2 regions of the Ectopseudomonas hydrolytica genome follow, and region 2 is predicted to be linked to the other one. Evidence: predicted binding sites of a transcription regulator. Region 2 holds the regulator's gene; the other holds the start of a gene.
What was found. The regulator FliA, encoded in region 2, starts transcription of late flagellar genes. The targets are predictions, from matches to a motif close to CTAAAGTTTNNNNNNNNNNNGCCGNTAA.

Region 1 (5,141 bases), 2.5 Mb from region 2:
CGATCACCTCGACGATGTCGCCCTGCGGCTGGAAGCGCTGGGTCGGCCAGTGGGTGATCTTGATCTCGACGAACTGGCCGATGCGCGCGCCGGCGGTGCGTCCCGGCGTGACCAGCACTTCCTGCTGGATCTTCGGGTTGTCGGCCACCACGAAGCCGATACCGCTTTCCTCGTAGTAGCGGCCGACGATGCTCTCGTGGGCACGGCTGATCACTTCGACGATGCCGCCTTCACGGCGGCCGCGACGGTCGAGACCGGCCACACGCACCAGGGCGCGGTCGCCATCGAATACCAGGCGCATCTGCGCCGGGCTGAGGAACAGATCGTCGCTGCCGTCATCCGGCACGAGGAAGCCGAAGCCGTCGCGGTGACCGCTGATGCGACCGCAGATCAGGTCGAGCTTGTCCACCGGCGCGTAGGTGCCGCGGCGGGTATAGATCAGTTGGCCATCGCGCTCCATGGCGCGCAGACGGCGGCGCAGCGCCTCGAGCTGGTCCTCGGTGTCGAGGCCGAATTCCTCGACCAGCTGCTCGCGGCTGGCGGGCGAACCCCGTTCGGCCAGGTGGGCCAGAATCAGTTCGCGGCTAGGGATGGGGTTGTCGTATTTTTCCGCCTCGCGGGCGGCCTCGGGATCGAGGGATTGCCAATCGGCCATGTAAAAGGGATTACCTATGCTTATGTATAAAGGTTGTATGCCATACGTCTATTGAAGCGCGAAAAAGGCATTCGCGGCAGCTTTTCCCGTGACAATAATTTTTTTGGGGTCAGGGGTTTACAAGGTAAATGCCCGCCCGTATAGTTCGCGCCCACAGCGTCGAGCAGACGTTGTAACACGAAGCCGATGATGATTCATCGTTTTCAGTGCCCAGGTGGCGGAATTGGTAGACGCGCTGGTTTCAGGTATCAGTGGTGGCAACACCGTGGAAGTTCGAGTCTTCTCCTGGGCACCAAATTTCGTGAAGTGGCTTGATAACCCGCTTTGCAAATAACGGATGCAACGCTCCGTGTCGGCAACGACGAACATTGCAGTGTGCCCAGGTGGCGGAATTGGTAGACGCGCTGGTTTCAGGTATCAGTGGTGGCAACACCGTGGAAGTTCGAGTCTTCTCCTGGGCACCAAATTTCAAAAAACCGAGTCAGATGACTCGGTTTTTTATTGCCTGCAAAACGCCGGTGCGCCGTGCGCACCATGAGCTCAGCAGCAGGCCAGCGAGGTGCGCACGGCGCACCCTACACCCGGAACTGCCCCAGACTGGCCTTGAGTTGCGCCGCCAGCTCGTCCAGGGCCCGCGCATTGCCGGCAATCGCCGCCACCGCTTCGGCGGCATGCTGCGCTTCGGCATGGATGATCTCCACACGCCCGCGCACCGCTCCCGCGCCCTCGGCCTGATGCGCCGCGGCCTGAGTCGCGGCGTTGATTGCGCCATGCACCTCGTCCACCGATAGCTGCACCGACTGCTGCAGGCGCGCACTGTCGCGCAGCACCTCCAGCCCCTCACTGCCCTGCGCACCGGCCTGGGCGATGGCCGCCACGGCCTCCTGCGCGCCACGCTGCAATGCCGCAATATGGGTCTGGATATCCCCGGTCGATTGCTGGGTCTTGCTCGCCAAGGCTCGAACCTCATCAGCCACCACGGCGAAACCACGACCGCTCTCGCCGGCGCGCGCCGCCTCGATGGCGGCATTGAGCGCGAGCAGGTTGGTCTGCTCGGCAATCGACTGGATCACCGTCAGCACCACTTCGATCTGCTCGCTCTGCTTGGCCAGCCGCTCGATCACCGCCGAGCCGTCCGCCACTCGCGCCACCAGCCCCTCGATCAGAGCCGACAGGCGCTGGGCGATGACCGCATTCTCGTGCGCCGCCTGGCGAATGGTATCGACACGCTGCAGCGCCTCCTGCATGGCCTGGCTTTCCGCCTGCGCCTCGTCGGCCATCTGCTCCAGCGCCTGCAGACTGCCGGCCACCTCGTCACGCTGGCGCCCAGCAGCCGCCTCGGCCGCCACACCGCGCTGGGTCAGGCTGCGAATCTGCTCACTGGTGCGCAGCGCCACCTCACCGGACTCACGCACGATCGGCTGCAGCTTGGCGATGAAGCGATTGACCGCATCGGCCATCTCGCCCACTTCGTCCTGGCTGTCGATACTCACGCGCCGGGTCAGATCACCCTCACCCGCCGCCAGGTCGTTGAGCGCCGCACTGAGCAGGCGCAGGCGACTGAGCACGCGCCAACCCAGCACCAGGGCCACCGCTACCAGCGCCAACGCACCGACCAGCAGCAACCCCAGGGCGATGTTCCAGCGCAGCGAATCGGCCGCCACGCGCACCGACTCACCGCCATTGCGTGCCATTTCCTGGGTGTAGCGCTCGGCCGACTGCAGGCGCTCACGCAGCGCCCGCGTCGCCTCCTCGGAAGCGCCGGCCAGACTGCTGTCCACCAACTCGCCCGCGCCATTGACCAAGGCCCCGAAGCGCCCGTCCAGCGCCGCCAGCTCGCGCTCGACCACATCCAGGGAAAGGCCCATCTGCACCTTGCCGATTTGCGCCCCCATGGGGTTGATGTCGGCCTCGACCAGATAGACCCGCGGACTGCGCGAGGCGGCATCGACCAGTTTGTCGAGTGGCGAATCCCCCTCCCCGGCCGCGATCAGCTCACGTACCTGCGCGCTGCTGCGATTGAAATTGCGCGTCAGACGCTTGCCCTCGGCGTCATAGATGATGGCGAAGAGCACCGCCGGATCCTGCTGGGCGATACGAGTCAGGGCGGTGAGCGCCGGGATATCGAGATCCCAGATGGACTTGGGCGCAACACCGGCGAGCAGTTGCGCCAGGGCCTGGCCGGATTGCTTGAGATTGCCTTCGAGCACCACGCGCAATTGCGCCTGCTCACTCTTCAGCTGGCTGGAAAGCCCCTCGCCCAGTCGCGAGCGCGTGCTGCTGGCCAGCGCGGACAATCCCTGACTCATCTCACGCTCGGCAGCGCCCAGCTCCTCACCCAGACGGCGACTTTCACCACCCAGGCGCTGCGCCAGATCCTCGACCATGCCATCGACCGAGGCGCGCATCAGCCATACGGCCAGGCCGACCTGCACCAACATGGCCAGACCAAGGGCAACGAACACCGGGCGCAGCAGACGGCTGCGCAGCATGGAAACGATGGCGAACACTGGGAACACTCCTCAACGACCGTAACAGCTATAACGGCGACTTCCGGGATTTATTGAGCACAAGCAAGGCGCATGCCCAACGCCGAGGCGAAAAACAGCGATCAGCCAAACGAGCAATCCGCAGCATGGATGCAAACGGCTCTCCTGGCTCCGCCAAGCGCAGGCCACAAAAAAGCCGCCCGAAGGCGGCTTTTCAGCACGGTGGCGATCAGGCAAACGGATGACGCAGCACGATGGTCTCGTTGCGGTCCGGGCCGGTGGAGATGATGTCGATCGGCGCACCGACCAGCTCTTCCACGCGCTTGATGTAGGCGCGAGCCGCCGCCGGCAGGTCTTCCAGGGTCTTGGCGCCCAGGGTGGACTCGCTCCAGCCCGGCATTTCCTCGTACACCGGCTGCAGACCGAGGTAGCTGTCGGCATCGGTCGGCGCATCGACCAGCACCTGGCCGTTGGCGTCCTTGTAACCGGTGCAAATGCGGATGGTTTCCAGGCCGTCGAGTACATCCAGCTTGGTCAGGCACAGGCCGGAGATGCTGTTGATCTCGATGGCGCGACGCAGGATCACGGCATCGAACCAGCCACAACGACGGGCACGACCGGTGGTGGCACCGAACTCGTGACCACGCTTGGCCAGGAAGGCGCCGACGTCATCGAACAGCTCGGTGGGGAACGGGCCGGAGCCGACGCGGGTGGTGTAGGCCTTGGTGATACCGAGGATGTAGTTCAGGTACAGCGGACCGAAACCCGAACCGGTGGCGATACCGCCGGCAGTGGTGTTGGAGCTGGTGACGTAGGGGTAGGTGCCATGGTCGATGTCCAGCAGCGAGCCCTGGGCGCCTTCGAACATGATGTCCTTGCCTTCACGACGCAGGTCATGCAGCACGGCAGTGACATCGGCCATCATCGGCTTGAGCAGCTCGGCGTACTCCATGCACTCGTCCAGAGTCTTCTGGAAGTCGATGGCCGGTTCCTTGTAGAAGTTGACCAGCTGGAAGTTGTGATAGTCCAGCAGCTCGCCGAGCTTGGCGGCAAAACGCTCGCGGTGGAACAGGTCACCGACGCGCAGGCCGCGACGCGCGACCTTGTCTTCGTAGGCCGGGCCGATACCACGGCCGGTGGTGCCGATCTTGGCATCGCCACGGGCCTTCTCGCGCGCCTGGTCCAGCGCCACGTGGTAGGACAGGATCAGCGGGCAGGCAGGGCTGATGCGCAGGCGCTGACGCACCGGCACGCCCTTCTCTTCCAGCTTGGTGATCTCGCGCAGCAGGGCGTCGGGCGCGACGACCACGCCGTTGCCGATCAGGCACTCGACACCCTCACGCAGGATGCCGGACGGAATCAGGTGCAGCACGGTCTTTTCACCGTCGATCACCAGGGTGTGGCCGGCGTTGTGGCCACCCTGATAACGCACTACGGCAGCGGCCTGCTCGGTGAGCAGGTCGACGATCTTGCCCTTGCCCTCATCACCCCACTGGGTGCCCAGGACGACGACATTCTTACCCATAAACTTGTCCTCTTCGCGCAAGCTTCGATGCCGGCCGCGGGCCGGCGAAAATGAATTCAGGACGCCAGGGGCGCCACCTGCCAACGTCCATCGCGCAGGGCCAGCAGACGGTCACAGCCTGCTTCGCGCGCATCCGCCTCGCTCTGTCCGGGCAGCGCCTGTACCACGCGCTCACCCTCACTGCGCAGGCGACGCACGGCCTGCCACAGATAGAGATCATGATTGTCCGGCGCCCACACGCCGCGGACCGCCTCGTCCAGGCGCATGTCGCCCAGCGTCACCAGGGTCTTCAGGTCGGTGGAGAAACCGGTTGCCGGGCGCGCCCGGCCGAATACCGCGCCGGTATCGTCGTAACGACCGCCCTGAGCGATGGCACCGCCCTCGCCCGGGACGAACGCGGCGAATACCACACCGGTGTGATAGTTGTAGCCGCGCAGCTCGCCCAGGTCGAAATACAGCGGCAGCTCGGGGT
Region 2 (5,141 bases):
AACGTCGAGCGTAGCGCTTGAGCATGCTCGGTACGTCGAGAATCAACGCGATGCGACCGTCGCCGGTAATCGTGGCGCCGGACATGCCGGGCGTGCCCTGGAGCATCTTGCCCAGCGGCTTGATTACCACTTCTTCCTGGCCGACCAATTGATCGACGACAAAACCGATGCGCTGGCTGCCCACGGTGAGGATCACCACATGGCCTTCGCGCTGGCCCTCATGGAAGGCCTGCGGCACCAGCCAGCGCTTGAGGTAGAACAGCGGCAGCGCCTTGTCGCGCACGATGACCACTTCCTGACCGTCGACCACGTTGGTGCGCGACAGGTCGAGGTGGAAGATCTCGTTGACGTTGACCAGCGGGAAGGCGAAGGCCTGGTTTTCCAGCATCACCATCAGCGTCGGCATGATCGCCAGGGTCAGCGGTACCTTGATGACGATCTTCGAGCCCTGGCCCTTCTGCGAGAACACGTTGACCGTGCCGTTGAGCTGGGAAATCTTGGTCTTCACCACGTCCATGCCGACGCCGCGGCCGGACACGTCGGAGATCTCGGTCTTGGTCGAGAAGCCCGGGGCGAAGATCAGGTTGTAGCATTCGAATTCGTTCAGGCGATCGGCGGCGTCCTTGTCCAGCAGGCCCTTCTCCACGGCCTTGGCACGCAGTACGTCGGCATCCATGCCCTTGCCGTCATCGGTGATCGACAGCAGGATGTGGTCGCCTTCCTGCTCGGCGGACAGCACCACGCGGCCGGCGCGGGCCTTGCCGGCCTTCTCGCGCTCTTCCGGGGTTTCCACGCCATGGTCGACGGCGTTGCGCACCAGGTGCACCAGCGGGTCGGCCAGGGCCTCGACCAGGTTCTTGTCCAGGTCGGTCTCCTCGCCCACCAGCTCGAGGTTGATTTCCTTCTTGAGGTTACGTGCCAGATCACGGACCAGGCGCGGGAAGCGGCCGAAGACCTTCTTGATCGGCTGCATGCGGGTCTTCATCACCGCGGTCTGCAGGTCGGCCGTCACCACGTCGAGGTTGGAAACGGCCTTGGACATGGCTTCATCGCCGCTGTTCAGGCCCAGGCGCACCAGGCGGTTACGCACCAGCACCAGCTCGCCGACCATGTTCATGATTTCATCCAGACGCGCGGTATCGACGCGCACCGTGGTTTCCGCTTCGCTCGCGGCGGGCGCCTTGTCGGCAGCCGGCGCAGGCGCCGCCGGGGTGCGCGCGGCAGCCGGCTCGGCCTTGGCCGCAGCAGGTTTTGCCGCAGCCGCTGGCTTGGCCGCGGCGGCCGGTTTGGCTGCGGGCGCGGCGGCAGGTGCGGAAACCGGCGGCGGCACGAACTTGCCCTTGCCGTGCAACTCATCGAGCAGCGACTCGAACTCGTCGTCGGTGATGTCATCGCCGGCCGCTGCCGCAGCACCGGCTACGGCAGCGGCGGGAGCGGCTGCCTCGGCTGCCGCGGAAAACTGGCCCTTGCCGTGCAACTGATCGAGCAGGGCTTCAAATTCGTCGTCGGTGATTTCGTCGCTGGCGGCGGAAGCGGCAGACGCCGTCGCCACGGCGGTATCGGCGGCGGTTTCAACCGTGCCGGAGAACTGGCCCTTGCCGTGCAGCTGATCGAGCAGGGATTCGAATTCGTCGTCGGTGATTTCGTCGCTGGCGGCGCTGCTTTCGGCGCCATGGGCAGCAGCGGGCGCATCGCCCAGCGCATCGAGCAGTTGCTCGAACTCGCTGTCGGTGATGTCGCCGGAGGCGGCAGGCGCGGAAACCGGAGCGGGTTCCGGCTCCGCTTCCGGCTCCTGTGCGGGGGCAGCCGCCTCGGCACCAGCGGGCTCGGCCAGACGCGACAGTGCCGCCAGCAGTTCCGGCGTGGCCGGAGTCGGTTCGCGCCGCTCGCGCACCTCGCCGAACATGCCGTTGACGGCATCCAGAGCTTCGAGCACCACGTCCATCAATTCCGAGTCGACGCGACGCTCACCCTTGCGCAGGATGTCGAAGACGTTCTCGGCGATATGGCAGCACTCCACCAGCTCGTTGAGCTGGAGGAAACCCGCCCCGCCCTTGACGGTATGGAAACCGCGGAAGATGGCGTTGAGCAGGTTCATGTCGTCCGGTCGGCTTTCCAGCTCCACGAGCTGTTCGGACAACTGTTCGAGAATCTCGCCGGCCTCTACCAGGAAATCCTGGAGGATCTCTTCATCGGCGCCGAAGCTCATAGGGGGTGCTCCTTAGAATCCAAGACTGGACAGCAGGTCGTCGACATCGTCCTGACTGGAGGCGACGTCATCACGCTTATCGGCATGAATCTGCGGACCTTCACCCCGGGATGGCTCTTTTAATTTTTCCTGTTCGGCGCGCAGCACTTCATGGTCGTGCTGAATACCGGCAAAACGGTCGACCTGACTGGCCATGAGCACCAGCTTGAGCAGGTTGCTTTCCACCTCGGTCACCAACTGGGTGACGCGCTTGATCACCTGGCCGGTCAGGTCCTGGTAGTCCTGCGCCAGCAAGATGTCGTTGAGATGAGCGGACAGCTTGTTGCTGTCACGCTCGCTGCGAGCGAGAAACAACTCGATACGCTTGGCCAGCTCGCGAAAGCCCTCGGCGCCCATCTCGCGGCGCATGAAACGGCCCCACTCCGCGCTCAGGCTCTGCGCCTCGTCACTGAGGTCGTTGACCAGCGGCGCGCTCTGCTCCACCAGATCCATGGTGCGGTTGGCGGCCTTCTCGGTCATGGTCACGACATAGTTCAGGCGCTCGGTGGCATCGGCGATCTGCGACAGCTCCTGGGCATGCGGCATGCGCGGGTCGAGCTGGAAATTGACGATGGCGTTGTGCAGCTCCCGGGTCAGCTTGCCGACCTCGTGGTACAGGCCGCGATCGCGGACCTTGTTGAGCTCGTTGATCAGTTGCACCGCAGCGCCGAAGTTGCCTTGTTCCAGGCTATCGACCAGCTCGCGGGCGTTGCTTTTCAGGGTCGACTCGAGGTCACCCAGCGTGGAGTCATCGTGTTCCATAGCACCCTCGCGGCTGACATCAGCCGTTTACCCGCTCGAAGATCTTCTCGATCTTTTCCTTCAGCACCTGGGCGGTGAAGGGCTTGACCACATAGCCGTTCACGCCGGCCTGTGCCGCTTCGATGATCTGGTCACGTTTGGCTTCGGCGGTAACCATCAACACCGGCAGGTGCTTGAGGCGCTCGTCGGCGCGCACCGCGCGCAGCAGGTCGATGCCGGTCATGCCGGGCATGTTCCAGTCGGTCACCAGAAAGTCGAAGCTGCCGCTCTGCAGCATGGGCAGTGCCGAAGTGCCATCGTCGGCCTCGGCGGTGTTGGTGAAGCCCAAGTCCCGCAAGAGGTTCTTGATGATCCGTCGCATCGTCGAGAAATCGTCAACGATGAGGATTTTCATGTTCTTGTCCAAGTCGACCTCCGTACAGTCCCAAACGCATTGCACACGCAATGACGCCCTTTAATCGTGAAACCGACTCAGCTGGCGCGCCACTCGCCGAGCCGCGAGCGCAACCGCGCTGCGCACTGGCTATGCAACTGGCTGACGCGCGACTCGCTGACCCCCAGCACTTCGCCGATTTCCTTCAAGTTCAGTTCTTCATCGTAATACAGCGCCAGCACGAGACGTTCGCGCTCCGGCAAACCGGCGATGGCATCGGCCAAGGCCGCCTGGAAGCGTTCGTCTTCGAGGTCCCGCGAAGGTTCGAGGTGGGTGTGCCCGGCGTCTTCGTGCAAACCGCCATGCTCGCCGTCCTGCAACAGGTCGTCGAAGCTGAACAAACGGCTGCCCAAAGTGTCGCCAAGGATGCCGTAGTAATCCTCGAGACTCAATTGGAGTTCGGCCGCAACCTCGTGATCTTTAGCGTCTCGCCCGGTTCTTGCTTCAACGACACGAATGGCATCGCTGACCATGCGGCTGTTGCGGTGCACCGAACGCGGGGCCCAGTCGCCCTTGCGTACCTCGTCGAGCATGGCACCGCGGATGCGGATACCGGCGAAGGTTTCGAAACTCGCCCCCTTGCCGGAGTCGTATTTGCGCGACGCTTCCAGCAGGCCGATCATGCCGGCCTGAATGAGATCGTCGACTTGCACGCTGGCCGGTAAACGGGCCAGCAGGTGATAAGCAATGCGCTTGACCAGAGGGGCATAGCGTTCGATCAGCTGGTGCTGGGAGTCCTGCGCCTGCGCCTTGTTGTACATACGAAGTCCAGAGGCTGCTGTCATACGGCCGAGTCTGCGGTCGGTTGCTGCACCAGACGCTCGACGAAAAATTCCAGATGGCCACGGGGGTTGGCCGGCAAGGGCCAGGTATCGACCTTCTGAGCTATCGCCTTGAACGCCAGAGCGCACTTGGAACGAGGGAAGGCTTCATAGACGGCGCGCTGCTTCTGCACGGCCTTGCGCACGCACTCATCGTAGGGTACGGCGCCGACATACTGCAGGGCGACATCGAGGAAACGATCCGTCACCTTGGTCAGCTTAGCAAAGAGATTGCGCCCTTCCTGCGGGCTATGGGCCATATTGGCCAGAACGCGGAAGCGACTGATGCCGTGATCGCGGTTGAGCAGCTTGATCAGCGCGTAGGCGTCGGTGATGGAAGTCGGCTCGTCACACACCACCACGAGGATCTCCTGGGCGGCGCGAACGAAGCTGACCACCGCATCGCCGATGCCGGCAGCGGTGTCGATCACCAGCACGTCGAGGTTCTCGCTGATGTCGCTGAAGGCTTGAATCAGGCCGGCATGCTGCATCGGCGAGAGATTGACCATCGCCTGCGTGCCGGAGGCCGCCGGGACGATGCGGATACCGCCCGGTCCCTGCAGCAGCACGTCGCGCAGATCGCATTCACCGGCAATCACGTCGGCCAGGGTGCGCTTGGGCGTCAGCCCCAGCAAAACGTCGACATTCGCCAACCCCAGGTCGGCATCCATCAACATCACCCGACGGCCGAGATCGGCCAGGGCCATGGACAGATTCACCGACACATTGGTCTTGCCGACGCCACCCTTGCCGCCGGTCACCGCAATCACCTGTACGGGATGCATACCCATGTTCTTTCTACACCTTGTCTAACTTCGACCTGGCCTCGTGGCCGTTTACTCCCGCGTCATGACGCGGGAGGGTGCTACATTCTCGC

Region 1: L1F06_RS03360 (methyl-accepting chemotaxis protein) is a predicted target of FliA. The motif match lies at 3,196-3,223, and genes of this name have one in related genera.

Annotation. Positions count from the first base shown of each region.
Region 1 is NZ_CP099397.1:730,780-735,920, reverse strand. It holds gene rnr (ribonuclease R) at 1-655, opposite strand, end outside; tRNA gene L1F06_RS03370 (tRNA-Leu) at 864-950, shown strand; tRNA gene L1F06_RS03365 (tRNA-Leu) at 1,033-1,119, shown strand; gene L1F06_RS03360 (methyl-accepting chemotaxis protein) at 1,231-3,165, opposite strand; gene L1F06_RS03355 (adenylosuccinate synthase) at 3,374-4,669, opposite strand; gene L1F06_RS03350 (ATP phosphoribosyltransferase regulatory subunit) at 4,726-5,141, opposite strand, start outside.
Region 2 is NZ_CP099397.1:3,198,870-3,204,010, forward strand. It holds gene L1F06_RS14875 (chemotaxis protein CheA) at 1-2,209, opposite strand, end outside; gene L1F06_RS14880 (protein phosphatase CheZ) at 2,222-3,010, opposite strand; gene L1F06_RS14885 (chemotaxis response regulator CheY) at 3,030-3,404, opposite strand; gene fliA (RNA polymerase sigma factor FliA) at 3,482-4,228, opposite strand; gene fleN (flagellar synthesis regulator FleN) at 4,225-5,055, opposite strand.